3 regions of the Lysinibacillus pakistanensis genome follow, and region 3 is predicted to be linked to each of the others. Evidence: riboswitches for the same ligand, from Rfam matches in the RefSeq annotation. Region 3 holds a riboswitch; each other region holds the start of a gene.
The links. A riboswitch is a leader RNA that binds a small molecule or an ion and turns the genes downstream of it on or off. The one in region 3 is predicted to bind cobalamin.
Positions count from the first base shown of each region.

Region 1: another riboswitch for cobalamin. It lies ahead of QNH24_RS17560 (DUF4430 domain-containing protein); the one in region 3 lies ahead of cobT (nicotinate-nucleotide--dimethylbenzimidazole phosphoribosyltransferase).
Region 2: another riboswitch for cobalamin. It lies ahead of QNH24_RS03050 (ABC transporter substrate-binding protein); the one in region 3 lies ahead of cobT (nicotinate-nucleotide--dimethylbenzimidazole phosphoribosyltransferase).

Region 1 covers NZ_CP126101.1:3,525,937-3,535,936, forward strand. Annotated here, with positions in the region: gene QNH24_RS17540 (energy-coupling factor transporter transmembrane component T) at 1-158, opposite strand, end outside; gene QNH24_RS17545 (DUF4430 domain-containing protein) at 158-1,009, opposite strand; gene QNH24_RS17550 (S-layer homology domain-containing protein) at 1,011-2,552, opposite strand; gene QNH24_RS17555 (S-layer homology domain-containing protein) at 2,621-6,517, opposite strand; gene QNH24_RS17560 (DUF4430 domain-containing protein) at 6,597-7,331, opposite strand; cobalamin riboswitch at 7,505-7,701, opposite strand; gene QNH24_RS17565 (acyltransferase family protein) at 8,471-10,000, opposite strand, start outside.
Region 2 covers NZ_CP126101.1:623,996-633,995, forward strand. Annotated here, with positions in the region: gene QNH24_RS03040 (class I adenylate-forming enzyme family protein) at 1-514, shown strand, start outside; gene QNH24_RS03045 (acyl-CoA dehydrogenase family protein) at 517-2,184, shown strand; cobalamin riboswitch at 2,495-2,679, shown strand; gene QNH24_RS03050 (ABC transporter substrate-binding protein) at 2,882-3,844, shown strand; gene QNH24_RS03055 (FecCD family ABC transporter permease) at 3,841-4,842, shown strand; gene QNH24_RS03060 (adenosylcobinamide amidohydrolase) at 4,839-6,296, shown strand; gene QNH24_RS03065 (cob(I)yrinic acid a,c-diamide adenosyltransferase) at 6,315-6,878, shown strand; gene QNH24_RS03070 ((Fe-S)-binding protein) at 7,104-9,338, shown strand; gene QNH24_RS03075 (acetyl-CoA C-acetyltransferase) at 9,537-10,000, shown strand, end outside.
Region 3 covers NZ_CP126101.1:1,367,042-1,377,041, forward strand. Annotated here, with positions in the region: gene QNH24_RS06370 (glycerol-3-phosphate dehydrogenase/oxidase) at 1-453, shown strand, start outside; gene QNH24_RS06375 (alpha/beta fold hydrolase) at 458-1,375, shown strand; gene miaA (tRNA (adenosine(37)-N6)-dimethylallyltransferase MiaA) at 1,362-2,264, shown strand; gene hfq (RNA chaperone Hfq) at 2,373-2,603, shown strand; gene QNH24_RS06390 (rhodanese-like domain-containing protein) at 2,712-3,014, shown strand; gene QNH24_RS06395 (nuclease-related domain-containing protein) at 3,406-4,191, shown strand; gene QNH24_RS06400 (DMT family transporter) at 4,656-5,516, shown strand; cobalamin riboswitch at 5,573-5,749, shown strand; gene cobT (nicotinate-nucleotide--dimethylbenzimidazole phosphoribosyltransferase) at 5,839-6,900, shown strand; gene QNH24_RS06410 (trimeric intracellular cation channel family protein) at 6,969-7,574, opposite strand; gene QNH24_RS06415 (methionine gamma-lyase family protein) at 7,831-9,081, shown strand; gene QNH24_RS06420 (MerR family transcriptional regulator) at 9,610-9,984, shown strand.

The DNA of each region.
Region 1 (10,000 bases), 2.2 Mb from region 3:
TTTAAAAAAGGCTGTCTTCGTAAAGCTGTATTTAAGCTTATCGCTGAAAAAATGGTAATAGCTAAATAGATTGGATGCATAAAAAACATGGATAAGCCGATAGCAGCGACAAAAAAAGAAAAAAGTACAATAGGATGATACGTTTCAAATGCCTTCATTAGTTACCATCCCAATCATGTCCTAAGTCGCGACCTAAATCGACAGTATAGTTCCATTCAATGATATCGCCATCTTTTAATACATATTGGCTACAGCCATAGTTCGGATAAACCCCGTTTACTTTATACATCCAACCACTTAATTCACCAGCACTAAATTCATACAAATGATTAATACCCTCTACATAAACACTGTTATAAATATTTTCGTTGGCTCCTTGATATTCCATTTGAATTTTATGCTCCTTCGTTGCACGCTGTAGCACATCCCAAACTGTATCTTTCTCAGACAACAGCTCGTATTTTGTTGGCTTTAGAATAATCCCGTTCTTTGGTACATATTTCTCGCTTTGTAAGGAAGGGTCTAACTTATTCCAATGCTTTAGTAATGTATCAACACGTATCGCTATTGTTACAGTACGTTTTTGCGGTGCTGGCTGTTGCTGCTTTTCTGTTTTAGAAGTAACTGTATTCGTTTTTTGTTTATCATTAGCTGGTTTTGAACTTGGTGATTTTGTGACTTCTTGCTTCTTCTCATCTTCTTGTTTTGGTTTTTGCTTTACTTCATTTGTTTCTTGCTGTGCTTTTTGCTCTTCTATTGTTTGTTGGAGCTCTTTGTCATTTCCCTTGAATAGTGCGTTGTCATCTACCTCAGGCTCCTGTAATTTCTGCTTTTCCTCGGCAGATTCACTTTCTACTGAGGGATTTTGTTCTTGTTCAGAAGTAGGATGGGGGTTAACGCTTCGTTCCTGCTCCTGCATCTGCTCGAATTTTTCAACTGTTTGAATATTACATGCTATTAAAAATATTGCTAGCAGTGATATTAGTAAGAAGTGTAAACCTTTTCTCATATTATTCTTCAATTACCTTTAAGAAGTTGACATACATTTTAGCTGCATGTGCGCGTGTAATAAAATTAGTAGGATTAAACAAACCATTTGAGCCCTGGGCAATATCAAAATCATATAAAAAAGTGATTGCTTGCTGAGAATTCATTGTTAGCTTCGCAATATCATTCAGGGGTGCAATATTTTTTGGTATATAAGGCTTACCTGTTTTATGTGTAAAGGCATTAGCTAGCATAACAGCTAGTTCCTCACGTGAAATTGATGAGGAGGGTGAAAATTTATTGGACTTTTCTACTAATATATTGGCATCGTAAGCAGCAGCAATTTCTTGTTTTGTTTCCTCTTTATATGAGTCAATGTCCGTAAAAGGTGCATTTCCTGAACTTGTTAAATGAAGAGCGCGCACTAAAATCGATACAGCCTGTACACGAGTTAAATTGTTATTTGGCTTAAAAGTATTGTCCTCATAGCCCTTTAGTAATCCTTTAGCTACTGCAGCTTCGATATCAGCCTTTGCCCAATGAGATTGTGTATCCTTAAAGCTCACTTTAGCTGGAGAAACTGTAGGTTGATTTGGCTGAGCTGGTGTTGATGGATTATTATTTGGCTTTTTATCAGATGTATCATATAGCTTTGTTTTGCCTGCAAGCAGTCTGTTATACGCTACTAATGTATAAGAAGCCTGCTCTGTTGCCATGCCGTTAGCTACAGATTCAGTTAATACATGCTTGAAGCCACCATCTTTTGCATTATAGAAGGTGAAAAAGCTTTCAAATAACTTATTAAAACGCTGATCTTTTTTGGCATCAATATTCAAGCTAGCAAGTGCTGTAATAATTTGTGCAACACTTTCTAAGTTTGTTGTTCCCCAGCTCTGATAGCTACCATTAGCTCCTTGCAAGTTTTCTAATGTATCAAGTGCTTTATTAATAGATGCCTTAACATCCGCTCTATCTTTATAAGTTGAAAGAGCTTGAATAGCCATTGCTGTCATATCTGGATCGGCTTTCGCTCCCGTTAAATTCCATCCACCATCAGGCAATTGCTTTGCTAGTATGTGCTGAATAAGCTTTTCGCGTGTCGTTGTGGCAGTTTTAGGAAGCTCGAAGCCCCATGTATCTAAAGAAATTAATGCGAAATAAGCACCATTCGGCCCTTGCCATACTACATTGTCAAAGTCACTTAATTTTTCAACTATATTGTAGCCACCTACATTTGTAGGGTCTTTTCCGATAGCAGTAAGCGCAATAATTAAACGGGAATATTCAGTATATTTACGTTTGTGTAATTCACCTTTTACTGATTGTACATGCTTTACGACATTATCATAATATTTATCGTAATAGTCTTTCGAAACATTATATTCACCACGTGCAAGGGCAATAATAAACCACTCATCACCAAAAGAAGGGTTTGGTGCTTTATTTACGATAAACTGCCCTGTTGTCTGATACGCCTCTGCCGTTGATACCTGCTGTGCAGAAACTGGAACCACAATAAGCAACAGCGCAAGTAGCATGATCAGCAATGATAATCTTTGTTTCATTTGAACAACCTCCATTCTATAAAAAGGGACTAACCCAAAAGCGTAAGCGTTTAGGTTAGTACGGATGATTACATAATGTCTGCGATATTTAACGTACGTTTTAGAATTTTCGCTGTTTGCCCTCGTGTTAACGAAGCACCTGGATCAAATGAGCCATCCGGTTTTCCTGTCATAATATCCAGACTATTTAATAGCTTGATATAAGGTAAGTACTCAGCACTAATTTTACTAGAATCATTGTAATGAACCTCTCCCTTTGCTTTCACATCGGCATTTAGATATTCTAAGATTCGTGCCATAAATGCTGCGCCTTGCTGACGTGTAATTGGTGCCTCCGGATTAAATGTTGAAGCCGTTGTACCCTTCGTAATACCTGCTTCGTACAGAGCTTGGATATCCGTTGCATACCATTTGCCGTCAGTATCACTAAATGGATTTTCTCCTGTTGCTTGTAATCCAAGTGCACGGCTAATTAATACTGCAAATTGTGCACGAGTAATTGGTTTATTTGGCTCAAATGTTTCTGGAGTTGTGCCTTGAATGACAGAACGACTCGCTAAAAACTCGATTTCTTCTTTGTTTGCTAAATGTGCAATATCATTAAATGTGACTGTTCTTTCAGTTACTATAAATGTGCCACTTCCTTTTAAGAACAGAACTATTTTGCCGTTCACAATTTTATGTGGTACTGGCTTGTATTCACCACCAACAAGCTGTAGAACAACAGTGTTAGATTTTACTTCGAAAGCAGCTAAAGTAACCTTTAAGTAATCTTGCTTTATTGAAAGTGGTTTTAATCTACCGTTAGTAGCTTCTATGGCAAAGCTAACAGTAAATTGGTTGCCTTCTGCATGTGTTGTCATAGAGGCAATAATTTTTTCATTTTTTGCAAGTTCAATGTCTGAAAGAGCAGATATTGAAATGTCTATTTGGTTGCCTTTTTCATCTTGAACCACAATTGTTTTACTTTGATTTTTAAGATGTTTTTGAATATCATCAAGTGTCAATGCTATCTCGGCTTTATCATTTTTAGAATTTACTTCGTTTTCTTCGATCACTTTATTGTCTTTATTTTCTTCCTTGTCCGTTTTTTCTTTTTCTTCTTCCTTATTTTTTTCATCTAAGATGTCTTTGCCCTTTTCAGGTGTTTTCTCTACATCTTCAACATAACCGCCAATATCTTTTCCTAAGTCAAGCGTGTAAATCCATTCAACGGTGTCGTTTGGAGACAATGTGTAATTCGCCGCTGAAAATGAAGGGAATACGCCATTTACACGGTACATCCAACCGCTTAAAGGGCCACGATCAAATTCATAAACACCTGCAATTCCGTCAATATATGTTCCGTATTCTGTTTGACGATAGCTTAATGCTACACCATTTTCAGCAGCTACTCTTTGCAAAACGTCAAAAACGGTTTCACCAGTAAATAATTTTGTTGTTGTTGTTTTTAATGGTACTTCAGAAGATGAAATTTGAATGGAAAATGTTGTATAGCCAATTTCCTCTTTTTCAGCAGGAACGGATGGCTGATTACCATTGTTACCAGGAGAGGAAGGCTCGTCATCATCACTACCATCCTCGCCACCAGGCTTAGTCGGCTTGTTTTTCGTGTCTGACATATTATAGAGCGGTGTTTGTCCGCTTAAAAGACGGTTGTAAGCTGCTAGAGTATAGCCAACTTGAACTGTCGCCATACCATCTGCTTTTGATTGGCTTTGAACATGTTTAAAGCCACCGTCACCAGAGCTAAATGTCATAATATTAGCAATAACTTTATCGAATCGTTTATCTTTATTTGCATCAATGCCTAAGCTAGCAAGTGCTGTTATAACTTGGGCAGCGCTTTCAGCAGCTTCCGGGCTGCCCGCTGTCGAAATATAGCCACCTTTAGCGGTTTGGATAGCTACTAATTGAGCGATTGAGCGATCAGTTACAGCCTTAACTTGTGGATTACTTTGATATGGTGCTAATGCTTGAAGTACCATCCCTATCATATCAGGATCAGGATCAGTACCGCTCCATGCAAATCCGCCACCATTTTTTATTTCCTTTGATAAAATACTTTGAATTAGTTTATCACGTGTTGTTGTTGCGGTTTTAGGTAATTCAAATCCCCAAGTATCCAGTGCAATTAATGAAAAGATAGACGAGTTGACACCAGGGCTTGTAGCAAAACTCAAATCTGATAACTTTTCAACTAGATTGTAGCCAGCAACATCTCTCGGATCTTTCCCAATTGCTGTGAGAGCGATTATAACTCGAGCCCAGTCTGTTGCTTGAGTGCCTATTTCCCCATTTGTTGCTTTTACATGATTAACGAGATTGCGATAATATTTATCATAATAAGTTGCATATTTTGCAGTATGATCACCACGAGCTAATGTTAAAATAGTCCATTCAGACCCATAAATGGGCTCATATGAACCTGACGTCAAGTAGTTCGCAACAGCATTGTATATTTCAACTGTTGTCGGTTGTAGTTCAACTAAGCGCTTTTGTAAAGCTTCTAGTTGGGTATAATTTGTTACTCTGCTTTGATGTGCAGGTAATAGCTTATCATAAGCCTGCTGTGCTTCAAGAACTTTTAAATGATCAGCCCAAGTAAGTGCCTCTACAGTAGGAAGTGCATTAATTTTTTCGATAACTTGTTTAATATCATCCTCTGCATTAATCATTTTCTCCTTTTCAAGGAGGTCGTTATAGTTTGATACTCCTTTGGAGGCACCAGGTATATTGTTTGGATTAGCTAACTTTTTCAAAGCGTCTTTTGCAGTTTTTAATTGTTCTTCTGCTAATGGGCTATTTATATCAATAGCATCAATTAACAGTTCAACATATCGAACTTCTTTTGCAAAAAGGTCTTCCTTATTGGCTACTTTTTTTTGTTCTGCTGTTGGTATAGCAGCATATTTTTTTCTTGCATGATCGAGTTGCTCTTTTATTGCTGAATCAATTGTTAAATCTTCTATTTTAGGAAGCGCATCGATAACAAGAAATACATATTTAACTTGTTTTGCTGCAAGTTCTTGATTAAATACTAGTATATCTGCTGGATCTGTTATTTTTTTTAGATCTCGATAACCAGATGTTTTAATCAGGGAATTATATCTTTCACGAACTGCATCTAACTTCTTATCCAATTCATCACTTAAAAAGTTTATATCTTCAGGTGCAGGTAAAGCGTTGCTAGGGTCTTGCATATAATATCTAAAATAGGCAATTTCTTTTTCTAGTAACTGAAAAAAATAAGGTAGTTTATTATCGGAGATTAAAAGAGTACGAGCCGGAGCTTTTACTTTACTATCTAGTACTCGTGCTTGCTGTAATAGCTGATAGGTTGCTTCATCGGCTCTTTCGATTGTAGGTAGGGCGATAATAAAATCTATTGCCTCCCGTGCTTCGGGTGAAATAACATATACAATAACTGTTTTAGATCCACCATCTAATTGGGCGGTAATGACTGTCTCTCCGATTGCCTGAGCTATTACGCTCCCATTTGTGTCAACTGTTGCAATTCCAGAGTTGCTTGAAGACCATGTAACTGTGGCACTATCATCTGTTGTTGCGTTAGTGGCAGTAAGTTGAAATGTTTCTCCTACTAATAATAGTAAAGGTTCCTCAGTGTTTAGCTGAATATCGCTAATTGCAACGGGCGCATTCTCTACTAATGGAGCTAGTTCCGCTGCATCTTCTAATGGTATAAGATCATCTAATTCAGCTTCTTCATCTGTATGCGGTGCTTTTTCCTGTTCTGTTAAATCCTCTACATCTATTTCATTCTTAGACTCTGTAGCATTGTCCTGCTCTTCTGAATCATCGGGTTCAATATCATTGATGTTTGGAGTAGGATCGAGTAAATCCCCTTCAAAATGCTGTGCCTTAATTGCAGTGACTGGAGAAAATAGCGATACGATTAAAATAAAAATAACTGCTATATGTAGCTGCTTTTTCCATATAGTCATATAAACACTCACTTCCTTTATAAATAATTAAATACTGACAAGCTGAATTAATTCATCTTGTCAGTATCCATTTATCTAGCTATTGTACTTTTACTTCAAGTGGCTCACTTGCTGAACTACCGAATAAAGCATTGGCAGAGGCTGTAATGGTAATAGTACCTGCTTGTGCTTGACCTGCAAATGTAATAACAGCTTGTTGGTTTGCATTCATAGTAACTGACTGAGCTGTTAATGTTGTTGTCCCTGTGTTAATTGTCCAGTTTGCTAAATTAGAGCCGTTTGGTGTCGTAAATAAATCACCAGTTAAATTTACCGTAACGGATGGATTGTTATCATTTACTGCAATTACACTTGCTGTTTCTAATTTAGACCATGTAGTGTAATAAATATGAACGACATCATCAGCCTGTAATTGATACTCAGCTAATCCAAAATTGGGGCTATATCCATTTACAGTGTAGACCCAGCCATCCCAACCATTTAAACTGCCTGCCGCAAGTCCATCAATTGATTGAAGATATGGACCATATTGAGTAGAAACTACTACATAAGGAATACCCTCGGCATCTAATACTTGCTCTACAAGCTCTAGCGCAGTTGTCCCTTCTTGAACATTTACTGTTGTTCCTTCTAAAATTTCATGGCATGAACCAGTACCGCATAAACCTTTTACTGATAACTGAACATCAAAATCTGCTGATTGTGCTTCTTGACTTACAGGCTGTAATACTGCTGCACTGGCTGATGGTGTTACGAGCGAAAATGCTAAAAGTAGGACTAACGCTAAATGCCACCATTTTTTGAAACGAACCATTTGTAAAACCTCCTATTTTTATTATTTCGTGAATGTTTTTGCAATTAACTCGAAAATAAAAAGATGCTTCTCCAAAATGGGGAAGCATCTAATGGAAAACAGAAAAAAGGCGCAAAAACGTAGTTTGCCTGTCCGTCTATTTGCCGTAAGTTCTCCTAGCTTCCGAAGAGAGTTAATACGATGGAATAAAGGCAGGTCTCCTGGCTCGTGTATCCTATTCAGAACCTTCCCATCTACTGAAGGCATTTTTCCTTGTTCGACAGTGGTATTTTCTGTAGTCATCTACACTTACAGTTGCGGAAACAGCTTCGGCTTTAAACCGAATTCCCTATTAAGCTCTTAAAAGAGCACCTTTATACTGCAATTGTTATTCACTTAATGTTAAGTCTAGCATATATTTCTATTTTTCGAAATAGTTTAACAAAAAGAATTATGCTTTATAGAAGTAGTAAGCTTTAAAAGAGGAAGTAAACATCTAGTATCAATATTACTATTCCTATTAAAAAGCAATATGATAATATAAATAGATAGATAATATAAATCGTATAATAGAGAGTGAGCGGGCAAAAAGGGTTTACCCATTTAAATATTAAGCAAAACAAAAAGCTGCACAGTTAATGGCAGCTTTTTGTTTCATCTGTTTTCAGCAACGTATACGGTGATTGTGATAAATAATAAACGGTGAGTCCCGTATATAGCTGTGTCTTTCACTTAATCTATCCATCTTAGCTTTATAAATTTTTTCTTTTGTATTCTTAGTACTCTGCAGCAATTGCTTGATAGGCTGAAGTATAGAAGTCTTCAGGCTTTTTGCTGTTTGTTTCTTTTTATAAGGTTTGCTACCGTACTTGAATCGTTGTCATTGCAGACGCTTTAATCGTCTGATGCTGTGGGGGGGCTTTTGGTTCAATCAGTAATGTTGAGTAGTATGCATCAGCAATGGTGATTAAGTAAATGACAAAAAGTAATTGTTTTGTTCAATAGTTCAAAAATGTTTTTCTCCTTTTTAAGTGCAATTCATTAAAAATGTATAATAGTAATACGAGCAACCATTAGAAAGGTTTCAACCATACTTAAATATTTGAAAAAAAGTTATCTCACTTAAAATGTTTGCAGGCTATTTATGGTTTTTAAACGAATCAATTGGTCTCGTCTATAGCTTGTTGAATTAGATTTGTTAAAGAAGCAATCCCCTTTTGCTCTAAATGTACGCCGTCTGGAGCGAAAAACTCAGGATGGTTAATTGCAGTTGCATGCCAATCAATTAAAGTAATGTTTTCATATTCCTGTGCTTTCTGTTGTAATGCTTGATTTACTTTCCCCTCCCAAGAACGTGGTACACGCGTATTTACTAAATAAATATCAGCATTGGAAAAAGCCTTTAAAAGGGTATCTATTTGTGTATTGGTAAAATACCCGTTTGTTCCAAGCTGAATGATGACTGCTTTATCTGGTTGATTAAAGCTTGCATAATTAGGAGCTAATTTAACCGCTTGTGAAACTTGGCGACCAATCTTTGCATCTATGGTAATGCTAGGGTAGATATTATGTAAGCTCGAAGCAATATCTATCATTACAGAATCGCCAATGGCTAATATTCCATTATACGATTCATGAACAGGATGAACTTCTGTCTCATTTTCCCCCTGATGAGGCTCAACCGCATTTTGATCCGAATTTGAATCAACACCCTCTTCTTCATCACTTAATGAACCTGGCTGAGATGTTTCCTGCTCCTTTTCAGAATCACGATGGGTTGAATGCTGCTCTGTTCCACCATCTATTTTAATAGTCGTTGGCCGTGATTCAATAGATTCTATTTTTTCTTCGCCCACAACCCCTGTCATTCCTGTAAAAAATACTAGGAGGAAAAGTGGAATGAGCGTGGTTGAAATTTTCCTAGCAAGCGTGAAACTTCCCCATTTGTGTTTATTGAATACAAAGTACTGTCTAAAATAACAGCGGAACCCATCCTTACGAATCGGCATTTCGATAAAACGATAGGATAGTTCTGCAATTGTAAAGATAATCAGCAGTTGTAAAGTAACTCGCCAATAGGCTGGATTACCAATTTCTCGTACTGGAGTACCTAGCACAATAATCGGATAATGCCATAGATAAATCCCGTACGATCTTGACCCAATCCAACGCAAAGGCTTCCAAGAAAGTAATTTTCCCAAAATGCTAACTGGGTGACAGACGCAACCAATTAAGATAGCTGCATTTAAGCAAAATACGAACATCCCTCCTCTATATAGGAAAGATTGATATTCATTCACAAACAAAATACTGACAATGAAAACACTAAAAGCTACTAAGCTTACACTATTTAGTTGGTAGACATGATTCGTAGAGATTTTTTGTGATGAAAGTCTTTTCATCGGCCAGATAAGAGCTAACCAGCAACCTATTAGCAATTCAAAGGAACGCGTATCTGTTCCATAGTATACACGACTGGGATCAGCGCCTGGTTGATATAGTATAGCCATTAGCATTGCAGAACCGAGTGCTCCCAAAAAAACGAAAATGGCGAGCTTATTTTTCTTTTTGGCAATAAGAAGCCCTAGCATTAAAAGGATTGGCCATAATAAATAAAATTGTTCCTCAATGGCTAACGACCATAAATTCTTCAATGGTGAAGGGGAACCAAAACTATCAAAATAGGAGAG
Region 2 (10,000 bases), 740 kb from region 3:
TCTTGGAACGGAGCTACGTATTATTAATGAGGATGGAGAGGATGTACGTGCTGGTGAGGTAGGTGAAATTGTGCTATTTGGAGAAGGCAATATGCTAGGCTACTATAAGGACGACATTGCGACGAAGGCTGCATTTATAAATGGCTGGTTAAAAACTGGTGATTTAGCTCGTGTGGATGAAGACGGGTATATATGGATTGTTGATCGCAAGAAGGATGTGATTATATCTGGTGGTGTCAATATTTATCCAAAGGAAATTGAAGATTGTATTGTAAGCTTTGAGGGGATTTTTGAGGTAGCGGTTATCGGTGTACCTCATCCGCAGTGGGGTGAAACAGTAAAGGCTGTTTATGCTGCCAAAACAGAAATTGATGACAAGGCTCTTCAACATTATTTGGAGCAGCATCTCGCTAAATTTAAAATTCCGCGAATTTTTGAGCAAGTGGAAGCGCTTCCGCGGAATGCATCGGGCAAAATATTAAAACAATCCTTGAAGGGACAAGAGGTGAGATAATTATGAAGGTGTTACAGCAGGAAGAAATGAAAACAACGAACTTTTTTAAAGATAATGATACGCTCCATAGTATTTTAGAAATAATGCTTGATAAAGAATTTGCGGAATATGCAACACGTGAGCTAACAGATTTTGGAGAGCTTTGTGCTGGAGATATTGATAGGAGAGCGAAGCATACAGATAGAGAGGGCGAGCCTCGATTAGAACGTTATAATGCTTACGGTGAAGAAATATCAGAAATTTGGGTCAATGATGGCTACAAAAAAACAATAGAAGAGACGTATAATACAGGGATTGTGGGCTATGTGCATAAGAATATTCCGCAACTAGGAAGAAAGGGTAATTATGTATATAGCTTTGCCCAAGGGTATTTACTATCCCATGCTGAGCCGGGCTTTTATTGTCCTGTTACATTAACAATGGCTACAGCTTATTTACTCGATCACTATGCGAATGATGAGGTAAAGGAACGGTTTTTACCACATGTTTGTGCAACAGGTGATACTGAGCTCTATGAGGGAGCAACCTTTTTAACAGAACGACAAGGTGGCTCGGATGTTGGGGCAAATGCTGTAGAGGCAAGACAGGAAGGCGAGCAGTTCCGTTTATATGGTGAAAAATATTTTGCATCCAATGTAGGCATGTGCGGTGTAGCAATGGTACTGGCTCGACTCCAAGGGGCTTCTGCCGGCTCTAAAGGGCTAACATTATTTGCAGTTCCATGGCGAGCGGAGGATGGTACTATGAATAACCTTCGTATTCGTCGCTTAAAGGATAAGCTTGGCGTGAAGGCAGTTCCCTCTGGTGAGGTAGAATTTGATGGTGCACTTTCCTATATTGTAGGTGAGCCGAATAAAGGAATTTATTATATGCTAGAGGCACTTAATCTATCAAGAATTTGCAATGCCGTAGCTTCTTTAGGTATTATGCGACGTGGCTTTTTAGAGGCAAAGCATTATGTGACAAACCGTTATGCCTTTGGTAAGCCTTTAACGCAATATCCAATGATTCAGGATACACTAGGAAAATTTGCGGCAAAGCTTCATGTAGAAGTAGCAACAGTTTTTGATCTTATTCAGCTGTATGATAAGGTGACAAGTGGTCAGGGCAATCATGAGGATATGATTATGAATCGTTTAAATATAGCCATTATGAAAAAGGAAACAGCCGAGCGAGCGGTAAAATATGCAAGTGAAGCGATTGAATTACATGGTGGAAATGGCTATATTGAAGACTTTGTGACACCTCGCTTACTAAGAGATGCACAGGTGCTTACGGTGTGGGAAGGAACTGCCAATATACTGGCATTAGAGCTGATTCGTTTAGTAGATAAGTTCCAAGCTCATAAGTTGTTTGTACGTATTATGGAGGAACGCTTAGCTAAGGTAGCTAACAGCACCCTAAGCCAATTAGTAGTGGAACAATTAGTGCAATTGAAATCGACATTGCATACGTTTAGCTCTTTGGATGAAGCAACGAAAACTTTAGAGGCAAAAGCGGTAGCAGAAAAAATGGCGCATATGTATGAAAGTGTTGTAGCTGTGGAATGGGCTCACAGAGTCGGTGGTAAATATGAAAAGCTGGCAGATATTTATTTAGAGCATACATGGGCATTAAGAGAACTAGGGGCGCCGATGAAAACAGTTCAGTATTTTGCAGATATCCTTTAACTTCTTTCAGCAGAAGTTTCCCACCTCTATAGGTGGTGAGATGAATCCGAATTTAAGCTACTTTTCAGAGGATGTCCAAACACCCGCTGAAATAGAGGAACTCAGGCTAAGATCTTCACATCCTGTGAAAACGCCTGAGTGACCAACATCGTGTTGGCCCAAAGCCTCTGGCGGATGTCACGGAATCGAAAAGGAGTTCTTTGTGTAAGCACAAAGCCGATTCCGAACGCAATTATGCCGAGGCATAATTGATTAAAGGAGAAGTCGTCTAGATGGTAGGCGACTTTTTTTGTTTTCATGTATAATAAAATCAACTGAATATTATAAAGGTTCTTTACTTATGTAAAGTGAAAAGGGAAATCGGTGATATTCCGATGCGGTCCCGCCACTGTATGTGCTAGTTTTTTCAATGTACGCCACTGAAAGTTTTTCGGGAAGGCTTGAAAAAATGTATGGAGCACGAGCCAGGAGACCTGCCTTTATAGAGACACGTTACAACCTACGAGGATAGGGTGGAGGATTTTGCGTATTTTTGTGCATTATTACCCCTCACTTTGGATGAGGGGTATTTGTTTTGTATGGAAGATGTCGATAAATTTGAAAAAATGGGCGATAAACTTATAAATTTCGTCGATTACTAATCTATCAGCAAAATAATTCGTAAAAATTTACGCACTTATATACTAGGAGGATTCATATGATGAAATTTTGGAAATTAGGACTTTCCGCATTTTTAGCAATTGGCTTACTTGCTGCCTGTGGAGAAGGAGCGAAAAATGAAAAGCCGGCATCTTCTGAGCAGCAAGAAACTACACAAGTAGACAAAGCAACATTCCCAATGACGATAACAGATGCTGTTGGCAAGGAAATTACGCTGGAGTCACCTCCTGAAAAAATAGTTTCTCTTATTCCAAGTAATACAGAGATTTTATTTGCTCTTGGCTTAAACAATGAAATTGTGGGTGTTACCGATAATGATGATTATCCTGCAGAGGCAACTGAAAAACAAAAAGTTGGTGGCATGGAATATAATATTGAGCAAATTATTGCTTTAAAACCAGATATCGTGTTTGCTCATAATTCGAGTATGACATTTTCTGCAGGGGCCATTGAACAGCTTGAATCTGCCGGTTTAAAGGTTTTTGTGGTAACAAATGCAAAGGACTTTAATGAAATTTACACAACAATTGAACAGCTAGGTCGTGCAACTGGGAAATTACCTGAGGCCGAGAAAATAATTAAAGATATGAAGACAAAAGTAGAAGAGGTTCTAGCAAAAATTAAGGATGTGAAGCCAAAGAAAGTCTTTGTAGAAACATCTGATGAGCCACATATATTTACAGCTGGTAAAGATACATTTATGAATGAAATGTTAAATATGATTCATGCTGAAAATGTTGCAGCAGATACAGCAGATTGGTATGAAATCAGTTCCGAACAAATTATTGCAAAAAATCCAGATGTCATCGTGGTGACATATCATTATGTACCTGATATTTTAACAAAGCTACCACAGCGTGCTGGCTTTGACACAATTAATGCAGTAAAAAATAAAGCCATTGTTCAGGTAGATGAGAATACAACAAGTCGTCAAGGACCACGTTTAGGTGAGGGTCTTGAAGAGTTAGCGAAAGCCATCTACCCAGAGGCGTTTAAGTGAGTAAAATAGTCACAGCCTATGTAACAGCCATTACGCTCCTTATCATTAGCATCTGGTGTGGCGCTGCTATAGGCTCTGTTCATATTCCGCTAGAAGTATTGTGGAATAAAGCAGCTGATGAAACGGCTGCCAATATTTTTTGGAAAATTCGTCTGCCGCGAGTTTTCCTAGCAGGGCTTGTAGGAGCTTCACTAGCCATTGCAGGAGCTGCTTTTCAGGGCTTGCTAAAAAATCCTTTAGCAGATCCATATACTTTAGGTGTTTCTTCTGGTGCATCAGTTGGAGCAGTAATGACGATATTCTTTGGTCTTTCAATTCCAGTAGTTGGTCTTTATGCATTGCCAACCTTCAGTATGCTTGGGGCAGTATTAACAATGGTTGCAGTCATGAGCTTTGCAAGAGTAGTAGATCGTTCACTGAAAATGGAAACGTTAATTTTAACAGGAGTCATCTTTAGTTCATTTTTAGGCTCACTTATTTCTCTAATGATTGCCCTATCAGGCGAGGAGCTGCGGCAAGTGATGGGGTGGCTACTTGGTTCTGTATCAATGCGGGGCTGGCCTTTTGTGCAAATGATTATCCCATTTGTTGTTGTAGGTTCATTGATGCTGTGGACACAAAGAAGGGAATTAAATGTGCTGTTATATGGGGAGGAACGTGCAAAGCACTTAGGTGTTAATGTGAAACGAAGTAAGTATTTAATTTTAGTAGGTGGATCCATGCTGACAGGAGCAGCAGTAGCTGTTTCGGGAACAATTGGATTCGTTGGATTAGTCGTACCGCATATGACAAGGATGATTTGGGGCTCAGACCACCGTCATTTATTACCATTGTCCTTTTTAAATGGTGCGACATTGCTTATTATTTGTGATTTAATCGCACGAACAATTATTATGCCGAGGGAGCTACCGATTGGTGTTATTACTGCATTTATTGGGGCACCTGTCTTTTCCTATATTTTTTATAAGCAGCGCAGAAGTAAGGGGGTACGGGCATGATCGTTGTTGAACATCTATCAGGTGGCTATGATGGCGTACCAATCGTCAAAGATATTAGTTTTTCAGTGGAAAAGGGGAAAATATTAGGGATATTAGGTCCAAATGGTAGCGGAAAATCCACACTATTAAAAGTGATTAGTGGCATTTTACCAGCAACAGCAGGAACTATAAAAGTAGATGGCAAAAATATTAGTTCTTACAATGCTCGTGCTTTGGCAAAAAAAATGGCCGTTCTTCCACAATTACATGCGAATTCCTTTTCAAACAGTGTGCGAGACGCAGTGTCACTTGGACGCTATCCACATCAATCGGGTTTTTTTTCCAGTTGGTCAGACTTTGATGAACAAGCAGTCCAACACGCTATGGCCCAAACAGGTGTGACACGCTACGAGGGGACACCAATGGAATTCTTATCGGGTGGTGAGCAGCAACGAGTTTTTGTTGCCCAGGCTTTAGCGCAGACAGCAGAAATATTATTGCTGGATGAACCGACCAATCATTTAGATATTGCACATCAACGGCAAATTTTAGATATGGTGCGGAAAGAAGCAGTAGAATGCGGATTAACTGTTATTATGGTGTTACATGATATGAACTTGGCTTCTCTTTATTGTGACGAATTATTATTAATGGAGTCGGGGCAAATGCGTGCATTTGGGGTACCCCATGAAGTATTAATGGCTTCACAAATTGAAGAGGTCTATCAGGCAAGGGTAGCGACCTATGCACATCCTGAAATTCCAAAGCCACAAATAACGATGATGCCTGCATCGGGTGAGCATCTGCAACGTGCGTATATTAACAAAGATAATTTTAAGGTTACTGAACATTTTATTCAGTTAAAATCTGAGTTCCCTTTAAAAACAGTTTCTTCTGCTGTTCATAACCCAGGGATTGGCTGGTATGATTGCCTCTTAAATCGCTCAGTTCCAGGGGATTATGTCATAAATGATGTCAAGCGAGAGGTTGCAGCATTTTTACAAAAGGAGAGTTTTTCCTCAACGAGTACAGTTGTTATGCTAACGGCAGTTCCAACAAGGCTAGTAGCGATTAATGAATATGCAGCAACTTTTGGCAGTGTGCTCGTTGCTGTTACTGCTGGTGTTGGCAATGCTGTAGATGTTTCTCGTGTACATGAACGACAGATTGAACCATATATTGGTACTATAAATACATGGGTTATTATCAATGGTAGTCTGTCAGAAGAGGCATTTTTCCAAGCAATGATGACAGCAAATGAAGCAAAAACGAAGGCATTACAGTCAGAAGATGTTCGCGATGAATTAAGTGGAACCATTGCAACAGGTACTGCTACAGATAGTTTGCTGATTGCTGCAACACAAAAAGGTGAGGAAATGTTGTATGGAGGCCCTATTACAGAGGTGGGGAAGATCATTGGTAAGGGTGTTTTTGCGACAACTGTGCAAGCCATTAAAAATTATAAAAATGGATGATGATAGGAGATGAGAGAGATGAAGCTTTACACGAAAACAGGGGATACAGGCAAAACAAGTCTTATTGGTGGACGTGTTGACAAGGATAGCTTACGAGTGGAAACTTACGGGGCTATTGATGAATTAAATTCATTTATTGGCAAGGCTGTAAGTGAATTAGATCGGGAGCTTTTTAAGGATATTCTTATTGATTTAGAAACGATTCAGCATGAGCTTTTTGATGCAGGTGGGGACCTAGCAAATGTTATGAAGGAGCGTCATTATAAGCTTACGGAGCAGCCGATTGAAGTGTTGGAATCCCGAATTGATGCTTTATCAGATGAAGCACCACCTTTACAGCGTTTTATTTTACCAGGTGGCGCCCCAGCCGCTGCAACCTTACACATTGCCCGTACAGTTGCACGTCGAGCAGAACGTCAAATGGTAACGCTCATGAAGGAAATTCAGGATGTACCGACAATTGTCCAAAAATATTTAAACCGACTATCAGATTATTTATTTGCCGCTGCACGGGTTGTGAACTGTAGAATGAAGGTCTCTGATATTGAATATATTCGAAGCGGTAATGTTTTTAAAAAGTAATATTCTTGTAAAGAAAAAGAAAAACGGCTACTTTGGAAAAATTCAGGGTGGCTTTTTTTCTTGGAAAATGTAAGAATATAAAATTATCAGAAATATTTCCGTTTTATGTTGACTGAATGCTCACTCATTTATTAGAATAGGAATATAATGATGTACATTTACGTATGAGCTAGCAAATTTACCACAAAGAGAGAAAATTACGACAAACTAAAGGGGGGACCAACCATGAGTCCATTATTAATTGCAAACATTGTTTTAACAGTCGTGGTTGTGCTTTATGCAGTAGGATTGTTCTTCTATCTGTTAAAAACACGCTATAAGTTTGTGCAATTGGGGAAAAAGGTTGAATTTGATGAAAGTGTAAAAGAACGAATTCGTTATATTATGGTCAATGTATTTGGCCAAAATAAACTTCTGAAAGATCCAAAGAGTGGGTTAATTCACGTGATGTTCTTCTATGGATTTTTAATGGTGCAGCTAGGAGCCATTGATTTAATTTGGAAGGGATTAGTACCTGAATCACATTTACCACTAGGCATTTTCTATGGACTCTTTACTTTCTTCCAAGAGCTTGTGGTCTTAATGATTTTAGTAGCAGTTGTTTGGGCGTTTTATCGTCGCTATGTAGAAAAGCTAGTACGTCTAAAAAGAGGCTGGAAAAACGGTCTTGTATTAATTTTCATTGGTGGCTTAATGGTTTCCACATTAATTGCTAATGGTATGGGGTTAATTTGGCATGGCGAAGAATTAACATATACAGAGCCAGTTGCATCGAGCATTGCTGCTATTTTTAGTTTCCTACCAACATCTGCAGCAGCAGCCGTATTCTATGTAATGTGGTGGGCACACTTATTAATTTTACTAACATTCCTAGTGTATGTACCACAATCTAAGCACTTCCACTTAATTGTTAGTCCAATTAATGTTTATATGAATCGTCTAGATCGTGTAGGAACACTAACGCCAATCGACTTTGAAGCATTAGAGGAAGCTGGAGAAAATGCTGAAAGTGAAGATGAAATGCCATCCATTGGGGTTGGACGCATTCAAGACTTTACACAAAAGCAAATGCTAGATTTATATTCCTGTGTAGAATGTGGACGCTGTACAAATATGTGTCCTGCAACAGGAACTGGTAAAATGCTATCACCGATGGATTTAATCGTGAAGCTTCGTGACCATCTAACATTTACAGGTGCAGTGGTAACAAAGCAAAAGCCGTGGGTACCTTATCAATTCTTTGCTAATACAAAGGGGAATCAGTTAGCTATGGCGGCTGGTGCTGAGGGTGCGGTCATTGAGGATATCTATAGTCCATCTTTAATTGGTGAAGTGATAACGGAAGAAGAGATTTGGGCATGTACGACTTGTCGTAACTGTGAAGATCAATGTCCAGTTATGAATGAACATGTCGATAAAATAATTGACCTTCGTCGTTATTTAACAATGACAGAAGGAAAAGTAAATCCAGATGCACAACGCGCGATGACAAATATCGAGCGTCAAGGAAATCCTTGGGGCTTAAATCGTAAAGAGAAAGAAAATTGGCGTGACCTTGATCCAACAATCCATATTCCAACAGTCAAAGAGCTGAAAAAATCTGGTGAGGAAATGGACTATTTATTATGGGTAGGCTCAATGGGCGCATTTGATAATCGCTCACAAAAAATTGCCTTAGCCTTCTGTCGCCTATTAAATGAGGCAGGCGTGAAATTTGCGATTTTAGGAAATAAAGAGAAAAATTCAGGGGATACACCTCGTCGTTTAGGAAATGAATTTTTATTCCAAGAGCTTGCGACAGCGAATATTGATGAATTTGAGAAAAACGATGTGAAGAAAATTGTAACAATCGATCCTCATGCTTACAATATCTTCAAAAATGAATATCAAGACTTTGGCTGGAAGGGTGAAGTTTATCACCACACAGAGCTGTTGAATCAGCTAATTGATGAAAATCGACTTGCCTTGAATTATGAAGTGGATGAAACAATTGTATTCCATGATTCTTGTTACTTAGGTCGTTATAACGATGTTTATGATGCACCACGTGAGATACTGCGAGGTATTCCAGGCGTGAAACTTGTAGAAATGGAGCGTAATCGTGAAACGGCTATGTGCTGTGGTGCAGGTGGTGGCTTAATGTGGATGGAAGAACATGTTGGTAACCGTATTAATGTTGCACGTACAGAGCAGGCTCTAGCAACGAATGCATCAGTTATTTCATCAGGCTGTCCATACTGCTTAACGATGCTAGAGGATGGTACAAAGGCAAAAGAAGTTGAGGATACAATTGGAACATTCGACGTTGCAGAGCTATTAGAGCGATCTGTGTTTGGTGAAAAAGGGAAAGCACTTGTAAACCCTGCTGAAGAAGCTGTAGATGAGATGCTTGAAGAGGTAGTGGCTTCTGTAGACAATGTCGAACAAGACAAGAATGTAGAAATTAACGCAGAGAATTGATAACTATTGTAGAAATATTTTAGTTATCTGAAAAATATAAATTGCACAATAAATAATTGTTTTGTAGAATAAGATTAAATGGAAATGGGAGTGAGACTTTAAACTCCCATTTTTCATAGAGTGAAATCGAGCGAGCGTTCAGTCAACAACGGTGCTCTGATAATTCATAGAGTACGTAAAACAAAAGGGGTGTTTTACTTGAATAGAGCTGTTATTTTAGCAGGAGCAAGAACGGCATTTGGGAAGTTTGGAGGTTCACTTTCAGCATTAAGTGCAAGTGATTTAGGTGCTATCGCCATAAGGGGGGCAATAGAGAAAGCCAATATTTTACCAGATGACGTGAATGAAGTGATTTTAGGCTCCGTATTACAAGGGGGACAGGGCCAAATTCCTTCTAGACAGGCTGCAATTAAAGCAGATTTACCGAAAGCTGTAAAAACAGAAACGATTAACAAAGTTTGTGCATCAGGAATGCGTGCTGTCACATTAGCAGATCAGCTTATTCGTTTAGGGGACGAAGAGGTGATTATCGCTGGTGGTATGGAATCAATGTCCAATGCACCGTACTATTTACAAAATGGTCGAACAGGCTTACGGATGGGTGATTCTACAATAGTAGATGGCATGCTATATGATGGCTTAACATGTGCTTTTGATAAGGC
Region 3 (10,000 bases):
TGTATAACACGTGAGTTATCACTTTCTGGTGCAAAGGGCATCAATGCGGTTAATTTCCCCGATTATACAGCCTATAAAGCAAGAGAAGGCGTTCAGTACGGGCTAAACTATGATGAAGCAAAAATGCTTGTTCAAAAATATGGCACAAATGTCGATGCATTGTTTGATCAGGTGAAATATTTACATGAGCATGGTAGTACGATGCCACTTGCTCTCCATGCAATGCTGCTCTATGGTATTGAGGCAGAGATGGTATACACCCCAAGTGACTTCTTTATTCGTCGTACAGGCTTGTTATACTTTGATATCGATGCTGTTAAACGTTATAAACAACAGGTTATTCAAGTGATGCAGCAACGCTTACATTATACAGAGCCACAAAAAAACATGTATATTGCTCATCTAGAGCAGGCCATTTTAGATGCAACAAATTTTGTGGAAGAGGGAGTGTAGGGAAATGGAACGTTACATTGAAATGTCAGACGGCCATTTTGTCTTTACGCGTACATTACAGCCGTCAAGTACATGTATTGGCCATATTCATATTTTACACGGCATGGCGGAGCATAGTGGGCGCTATATAAAGTTTGCTAGCGCACTAACGACAGCAGGGTATGCAGTGACTATGCATGATCATCGAGGGCATGGCGAAACGGCAGGCTATAATGGTACATTAGGGTTTTTTGCTGAACAAAATGGGTTTGATCGAGTCGTAGAGGATGTTCATGAGGTAGTTACAGCATTACATGAACAGTTTGCAGATGTCCCTTTCATACTATTTGGACATAGTATGGGATCGTTTATTACGAGAAGATATATACAACTGTACAGCCGCCATGTTGATAGGGTAATTCTTTGTGGAACAGGGCATGTGACAACCTTGCATGCGATGGGAAATATGGTAGCGAGAGCCTTAGCGAAGCAGCTTGGAAAAGAGACAGAAAGCAAGCTATTAAATAAGCTGAGCTTTGGAAGCTTTAATAAGCAATTTCCCAATTCGAAGACGGCGTATGATTGGTTATGCTCTGTTGAAAACGAGGTACAAAAATATATAGATGATCCATATTGTGGCTTTATCCCAACAAATCAATTTTTTGTAGATTTGACAACAGGTTTTATGACCTTAAATCGAAAAAATGAAATGGCAAAAGTAAGAAAAGATCTTCCTATTCTTTTGATCAGTGGTAGTAAGGATCCAGTAGGAGATCAAGGGCAGGGTATTTATGCTGTTGCTGAGCAATTCGCTGTGGCAGGCTTGCAGAATGTGACAGTCTATTTATTTGAGGATAAGCGCCATGAAATTTTAAACGAGGATAACCAAGAGGCAGTCTATCAAGTTTTATTACGGTGGTTAGAAAAAAATGATACAAGATAAAATAAGACAGGCAGAGGTCATCGCAATTGTTGGCCCAACTGCTTCAGGTAAAACAGCATTAAGTATTAAGCTAGCCAAAAAATATAATGGTGAAATTATAAACGGTGACTCCATGCAGGTCTATCGAGGCTTAGATATTGGTACGGCTAAAATTACCGAGGAAGAGATGGAGGGTGTACCACATCATTTACTTAGCTTTAAGGAGCCAACGGAGGCTTTTTCAGTAGCAGACTATCAAAGAATGGTACGAACGAAAATTGCAGAAATTCGAGCACGGGAGAAGCTACCTATTATAGTAGGGGGCTCTGGTTTATATGTGCAGGCAGTGCTCTATGATTTTCAATTTACAGAGGAGCAGGTAGATGAGGTGGCACGGAAGGCTTATTATGAAGAGCTGGAAAAATTAGGCCCTGAGGCAATGCATGCGAAGCTAGAGAAGCTTGACCCACAAACTGCAGAGTCCATCCATCCCAATAATACGCGCCGTGTGATACGAGCATTAGAGATGATTGAGCTAAGTGGTGTTTCTAAGGCTTCCGAGGCACATAATCGTGGAGAGATCCCTCTCTATAACCACGTTGTTTTAGGGCTTGGTCAACATATGTCTCGAGAAGAGCTATATGATCGAATTAACCATCGTGTTGATGTGATGATGGACAACGGTTTATTAGAGGAAGTAAAGGGGTTATGGCAGCAAAATATTCGAGGTGTACAATCCATTCAAGCGATTGGTTATAAGGAATTGTATGATTATTTGGATGGTAAATGCTCACTTGATGAAGCACTTGAAAGCTTAAAACAAAATTCTCGTCGCTATGCCAAAAGACAATTAACCTATTTCCGTAATAAGATGGATATCTATTTTATTTCAAATGGTGAACAAATTTAAAACTTCCACATTAGAATGCATAATTTCTAAAAATTACTAATTGCTAAAATGGTAGAACATGCTACTATAGGAATGAAGAGGTAGAAAGAGAGTAGGGAGGTATTTTTGATGAAGTCAATTAATTTGCAAGATACGTTCTTGAACCATCTACGTAAAAACAGTGTATTTGTAACTGTGTTTCTTTTAAACGGCTTTCAATTAAAAGGAACTGTAAAATCCTATGATAATTTTACAGTGTTGTTAATTGATGCCGAAAGTAAGCAGCACCTTATTTACAAACACGCTATTTCTACATTCGTTCCTGTAAAGCAAGTAGATTTTTTAGAAACAGAGCAATAAAAGCGTGTAAATATGATATGAAAACAGTTAGTGTTCATGACACTAGCTGTTTTTTTGCCTTCGAGCTATAATATAATAGGAAATTGATATTTTGGAGGACAAACTTTTATGAAATCAATGGATACAACGCAATTATTAGAACTATTAGACGCTAATGAAGATCTTTACATTATAGATGTTCGTGAGGATGATGAGGTAGCTCAAGGTATGATTCCTGGTGCTCAGCATATAGCGCTTGGAACAATTCCAGAACGCCTAGAGGAATTAGATGAGACGAAACCATATATTATTGTTTGCAAGGCTGGCGGTCGTTCAGCAAATGCTTGCTCATATCTAGAAGCTCAAGGCTTTGATGTAACAAACCTTGAAGGTGGTATGCTTGCCTATGATGGCGAGTTAGAGTTTAAATAACATTGATTTTGAAGCCTTCGCTTTAGTATGCGGAGGCTTTTTTTTGTCGAATACAAGTAGGAATTTATGTTTTGATGGGGGAGTGCTGAATTGAGGGGAATATGTGCAGAATTGATTAGTATTTATGCTAGATAGAAGGCCACTTGTGCTTGATAGCAAGAGAAAAACACTCGATTGAACACAATTCATTCTAGCTGATATGATAGATACAAGAAAGGTGTGATAAATTGCAAACAACCCAACCAAAAAAGCCCCACAAACTGTTAAAGCTTGAAGCGATATTACGCAGACTGCAGAAAACATCCCTAAATTATCCGTATTTTCAAGAGTTACATCGAAAATTGAGTGCTGGTTTTCAAGGTGAGCTCCGAGTTAATCGCTTTGGCAAGAAATGAACTTCACTTTCCCTCATCAAATATTCTATGATTATTGTTTTATCAATAATTCAGGTTTTACACATCAAATCGATACACTATTTGTGACACCACATTTTCTATGCTTAATCGAAATTAAAAATATTTTAGGAAAACTTGATTTTGATGATGTAAAGAGACAATGTATTCGTACAACTTCGGATGGAAAAATAGACAGTTTAATCTATCCAGTAGATCAACTATTTCGGCATCAAAGCTATTTCCAAATATTATTAAAGCAACTAAATATAGAGCTCCCAATTGTGAAGGTGATCGTAATTGCAAATCCTTCTACCATAATTGGTCAATTAAGCACAGAATGTCCAATTATGCATAGTGTGGGTTTACCTTATTTCTTATGGCAACAGCTACAGCATTTTGGTCAACGATCATTAGAAAAGAGTGATTTTCAGAGATTGCTTAAGCACTCAAAATCTATTCGTCAAGATAAATTATGGGAACAAAAACTGATGGAAGATGAATGGAGGTCAGGTGTTCTTTGTCCAAAGTGTGCCTATGAGAAGAGCATGTTTTATAGGCATGGCTCTTGGCTTTGTCGAAGCTGCGGTGTAGAAAATAATGAGGCTTTTTTACAAGCATTACAGGATTATCGACTTTTACGGGAAAGCTATGTTTCTACAACCACTTTATGCCAAGAATTCAATATACCAAGCAAGTATATTGCCTACCGTATTATAAAAGCGTTGAAGTTTGAAAAGATAGGGAATAATCGCTATAGTCATTATAAAATTTCGGAGTATTAGAAAGCTACACGATGAAAGCGGTCTTCATCGTATATCTTATTAAGATACATAACACTAACAGGTAAAAAAATAATCGATTATATTTATACGCATTTTGATGAACCTTAGATGGATTTAAATTATTTATCAGGCATTTGATAAGGCAAAGCGCTACTAGTTCATAGAAATAATGAAATTGCTTCGTTAGTGGGCTATAGTAATGGGGAGTATTTTATTAAAGTATTTAAGGAATGAAACCAGCCAAATATCGAACTATTTAAATCAATTGGGTTTTGGTAAAATAAGTATAGAATGACCGAGTTGAAAATAGAAAGGATGAGTAATATGTTCCGATCAATAGCGCCTCCAACAATGTCTTGACAGTAGAGTCTACTGTTTAAGGCATTCCACACTAGCTTGCTCTTCTTGCAATAGATTCTACTGTATAGGCTAAAAACTATATAAGTAGAAAGTAGGAATCAGAAGTGAGCGGAAAATTTGCATTTGTTTTATCCATGATTATCTTTGGGGCTGTCGGTATTTTTGCTAAATATATACACCTGCCATCTAGTGAAATTGCCTTCTGGATGAGTGTTATTGGCTCTAGTTTTTTATTGATAATTTTCATCGTTAAGAAAGAAAAAATAACGAAAGCATCCATTTTGCCTAATATATGGCCATTGCTGCTATCTAGTGTAGCGTTATGTGGGAATTGGATTTTTCTATTTCAAGCATACAAAGAAACAACCATTGCCAATGCAGCGCTTAGCTATTATTTTGCGCCAGTTTTAGTGATTTGTTTATCACCAATTATATTAAAGGAAAAACTGTATCTAAGAAAAATTTTCTATGTATGTGTGGCATTAGTTGGATTATTCTTTATTGTCCATAGCCAAGCTACAGAAGAAAAAGGGCAAGATATCGGCATATTGTATGGGCTTATTGCAGCATGTTTCTATACGTTGGTAACATTTGTAAATAAGTATATTCATGGACTTAAAGAGCCGGCAAACACAATTCTGCAGCTTTCTTTAGCAGCGTTATTTCTAGCACTTTATCTTTATGGAACAACTGGATTTCAAATCATGTATATCGATATAAAATCCATTAGTTTACTAATAGCATTGGGCATTGTCCATGCCGGTATAGGCTTCTATCTTTTCTTTTTGGGAATGAGTCATTTAAAGGGGCAAAGCATAGCCATTTTAAGCTATATTGACCCTCTAACGTCATTGGTAATCTCAACGATGATTATAGGAGAAAAAATGACTATGCTGCAAATAATAGGAGCTATTCTATTGCTTGGCGCGACATTTATTAGTGAAATAGATCAGAAAGAAGTCTAATTTTGCTTTAAAGGTGTCATATTGACAGTAAGATATCTTTACAGTAAATTAAAAGAAATTGCATAATAGCATTGGGTGCCCATTGAGGGAGAATAGGGAATAAAGTGAAAGTCTTTAGCGGTCCCACCACTGTAAAAAGGAGTTTCATAGAGAATGCCACTAGCATGGTGCTGGGAAGGTTCTATGAAATGTTGAAATTGAGCCAGGAGACCTGCCTAATTGCTTCGATTATATAGACGATGGAAAAGTCTGTAGTTTATTTGTCATGAATAAACTGCAGGCTTTTTATATTGTCTCGAAAGATTGAAAGGGGAATAGTTTCATGCAATTATTACAGCACACGATTAAAAAAATTCAAAATGCGGATAGCCGTATGATGGAGAAAGCTAGGGAATATATAGACTCTCTGAGCAAGCCACCTGGAAGCTTGGGGAAATTGGAGAATCTTGCTGTACAGCTTGCTGGTATTACAGGAGAATTATTTCCTAAAATTGAGAGTAAAGCAATTATTGTCTGTGCAGCAGATCACGGTGTTTGTGAGGAAGATGTAACTTCAAATCCACAAAAGGTCACATTTTTACAAACATTGAATTTTCCAAAAGGGCTTACGGGTGTTTGTGCAATCGCCAGCATAACCAATGCTAAAATTATAACGGTCGATGTTGGTGTAAAAGAAGATGTACCGCTTGATGCTGGTGTCATTCTAAAGAAAATTAAATATGGGACAGACAACATGGCAAAGGGTCCAGCTATGTCAAGAGAGGAAGCTATTCAATCCATCGAAGTAGGAATTGAAGTTGCAACGAACGAAATAAGAAACGGAGCAGATGTTCTTGGAACTGGTGAAATGGGTATTGGGAATACAACACCAAGTGCGGCTATCCTATCCGTGCTTCATGCCTGTCATCCAAATATAGTAACAGGACTAGGTGCAGGTGTTGGAGCTGGGGGAATTACGCATAAGGTGGAGGTTATTCAACATGCTATTGCACTAAACAAGCCTAATCGCCACGATGCTATTGATATTCTTGCAAAAGTTGGTGGCTTAGAAATAGGTGCTATGGCTGGAATTGTACTTGCGGCTGCTGCAAATCGCAAACCTGTTGTAATTGATGGCTTTATTTCTACGGTTGCTGCTCTCATTGCCTTTGAGCTTGAGCCAAAAGTAAAGGACTACATCATTCCTTCCCATGCCTCAGAAGAACCAGGGGCTAAAATAGCAGCCAAGTTGCTAGGGGTAGAACCAATGCTACATATGAATATGCGTTTAGGAGAAGGCTCTGGTGCAGCTTTAGCCTTTCCAATTTTAGATGCAGCATGCTCAATGATGAAAAATATGGCAACACTTGAGGAATCTGTAGTGCTAGTAGAATCGAAAGAATAGATCGTAACAAAAAGTATAACAAGCCCATATATTCGAACTATGTGGGCTTGTTACTATTTATAAAATGGCTATGCCCGATTGAGCTTTCGTAAAGGCAAACGCCATTTCTTCATATAGGAAAAAATTCTTAGCACTGTTATTATACCAAATAATCCATATAAAAAGAGGTCGCCTGTCAATACTTCTAGACCAATCATGAGTCCTGCAAGAGCTGCCCAAACCCCGTAAATTTCATCACGTAATACGAGAGGCTTGCGTCTTGCTAATAGATCTCGAACTATGCCGCCTCCTGAACCAGTTAAGACAGCAGCTACAATAACTGCACTAATAGGCATGTCGAGCTTTACAGCATAGAGGGCACCTTGAATAGCAAATGCCGATAAGCCAATGGCATCCGTAAAGTTTCCCCAGCGATGCCAATGCTGAATTAGATGATGTGGAAAAATAAAAAATATAGTAATCGCCGCAAGTGCAATTTGGAACATCATATCCTGTCCCCATAATGTTGTAACAGGCAGGCCAATAAGTAAGTTACGAATTGCTCCACCACCAAAGGCAGTGACAATACCGAGTATATAAACACCGAATAAATCGTATTCTTCCTCCATGGCGATAATTGCCCCAGAAATAGCAAAGGCAATTGTTCCGATAATACTGAAAACCTCCCAAGCCATCCCTTTCACCCCTTCTGAAAAATAATGTACTTTCTCATTAAAGTTAAAAAATTCTATTAAATGTAAGAGAATCTATGAAATTTCAAAAATAATGAAAGAAGTCCGCACATTAGCTTAGCGCAAATTGCGAGTAGAAACAATAGGCAAGTTTTGCAGACACATCTACAAATTGTTAAGATGAGATAGGAGAAAGTGAAAACTTCAATTTGTGGGTGTAGGTGCCCGCAATTGAACAAATGTGAATGGAGAAGAATGCATGACTTTTACAACGAATTTAACAGAAGAAACGTTAGCATTAGCTACCAAAATAGAGGAAAAGGTTCGCCCGTTTCAAAGGAAGGTAGACGAGATGGCGTTCTTTAATCAACAAAAGGTGCTTGCAGCTTTTAGGAAGCATCAAGTGAGTGACTATCATTTACACCCTTCTAATGGATATGGTTATGATGATGAGGGACGTGACAATTTAGAGCGTGTTTATGCAGAGGTTTTCGGAGCGGAGGCTGCCATTGTACGTCCGCAGATTATTTCGGGGACACATGCCATTACGCTTAGTCTATTCGGCGTGCTGCGACCGGGTGATGAATTGCTGTATATTTCAGGTCAACCATATGATACATTACAATCCATAGTAGATGGCGGTGATAAGGATACCGGCTCATTAAAGGATTATAAAATTGGCTATCGCCATGTAGATTTAATGGAAAATCAACTGATTGATTGGGACGGGGTAGCGGCTGCTATTACAGAGAATACAAAAATGATTGCCATTCAACGTTCAAAGGGCTATGCATCACGTCCATCCTTTACTATTGAAGAAATTACTTCATTGTGTGTGAAAATCCGTGAATTAGCACCACAGGCGATCATCTTTGTCGATAATTGCTATGGAGAATTTGTGGAGGCTCAGGAACCGACAGAGGTAGGGGCAGATTTAATGGCAGGCTCTCTGATTAAAAATCCAGGCGGTGGCTTAGCCAAAATTGGTGGCTATATTGCTGGTCGTGCCGATTTAGTTGAAAAATGTGCCTATCGTATGACGTCACCGGGTATTGGTGCTGAAGCAGGTGCAACACTAAATACGCTTGGCGATTTTTATCAGGGCTTTTTCCTAGCGCCACACGTTGTAGCACAAGCATTAAAAGGCGCAATTTTCACAGCGGCAATGCTAGAAGAAGTTGGTATGTCTACATCTCCACGCTATGATGCGAAACGAACGGATTTAATTCAATCTGTTTCATTCCAAACGGCTGAACAAATGATTGCCTTTTGTCGCGAAATCCAAGCAAATTCACCAATCAATGCCCATTACGCACCAGAGCCAGCCTATATGCCAGGCTATGAGGATGATGTCATAATGGCGGCAGGTACCTTTATTCAGGGCTCCAGTATTGAGCTTACAGCAGATGGTCCTATTCGCCCGCCATATACGGCATTTATTCAAGGCGGACTCACATATGAGCATGTAAAATTTGCTATTTGTAGTGCGGTTCAAAAAATTCAAAAATAGGTAAGTGAAAAACTATTCTGTTAGGTCAATGAAATCAAGGTGCCAAATAAAAAGTAAATTCCTATTGAATTTCACTTTTTCTATGAAAAAGCAGAGCGGCAGCAATTAGTGGCTTTATGTAAATGCCTTTGCTTTACTTTTGCAGGAAGAAAATGTTTGAAATTATACACTATTATTGATTGGAGTGCAAGGCTACTCGACTCCCGTGGGACAGACGAGACCCTACACGGGGCGTCAGCGAAGGAAGCGGCTCGTCGCTCGCCCACAGGAAGCTTTGCTCTGTGCGTCAGCAACAAAGCGAGTAGCCTGGAACGGAAATCACCTTTATTTTGATTTAATATTCATAAAAATTCCCTTGGCCATTTTTTTAATATTACGAAAAACTATTCAAATCGTTATTTTGAATAGTTTTTTTACAATTTTGTAGCAGTCAAAAAAATATTAAAAAACGATGTCAGGAAACCTTACATATTTGTTGACAGTGTAAAAATTTCGTTATATGATTAGCGGGTATTGGAGGGGACTTAAATGAGTCGTGAAATTAGACGAACTATGCCGTTATTATCTATGAGTATCGTGATGCAATTGACCGAGCTTTCGGCACGCCAAATTCGTTATTATGAAGAACACCATTTAATTGAGCCGCACCGAACAGAAGGCAATCGTCGAATGTTCTCATTAAATGACGTCGATACATTGCTAGAAATTAAAGATTACTTAGAACAGGGCATGAATATGGCAAAGATTAAAAAATTATTTGCTAAAAAGAATAACCCTGTGACGACAGATGAGCCGGATTTAAGTGACTCAGAATTACGTCGTATCATGCGTGAGGAAATGCGTCAAGCACAGCGCATGCAAAAATCATCCATCCGACGTGGGGATTTATCCCGATTCTATTAAAAGCCTTTAATAGGGT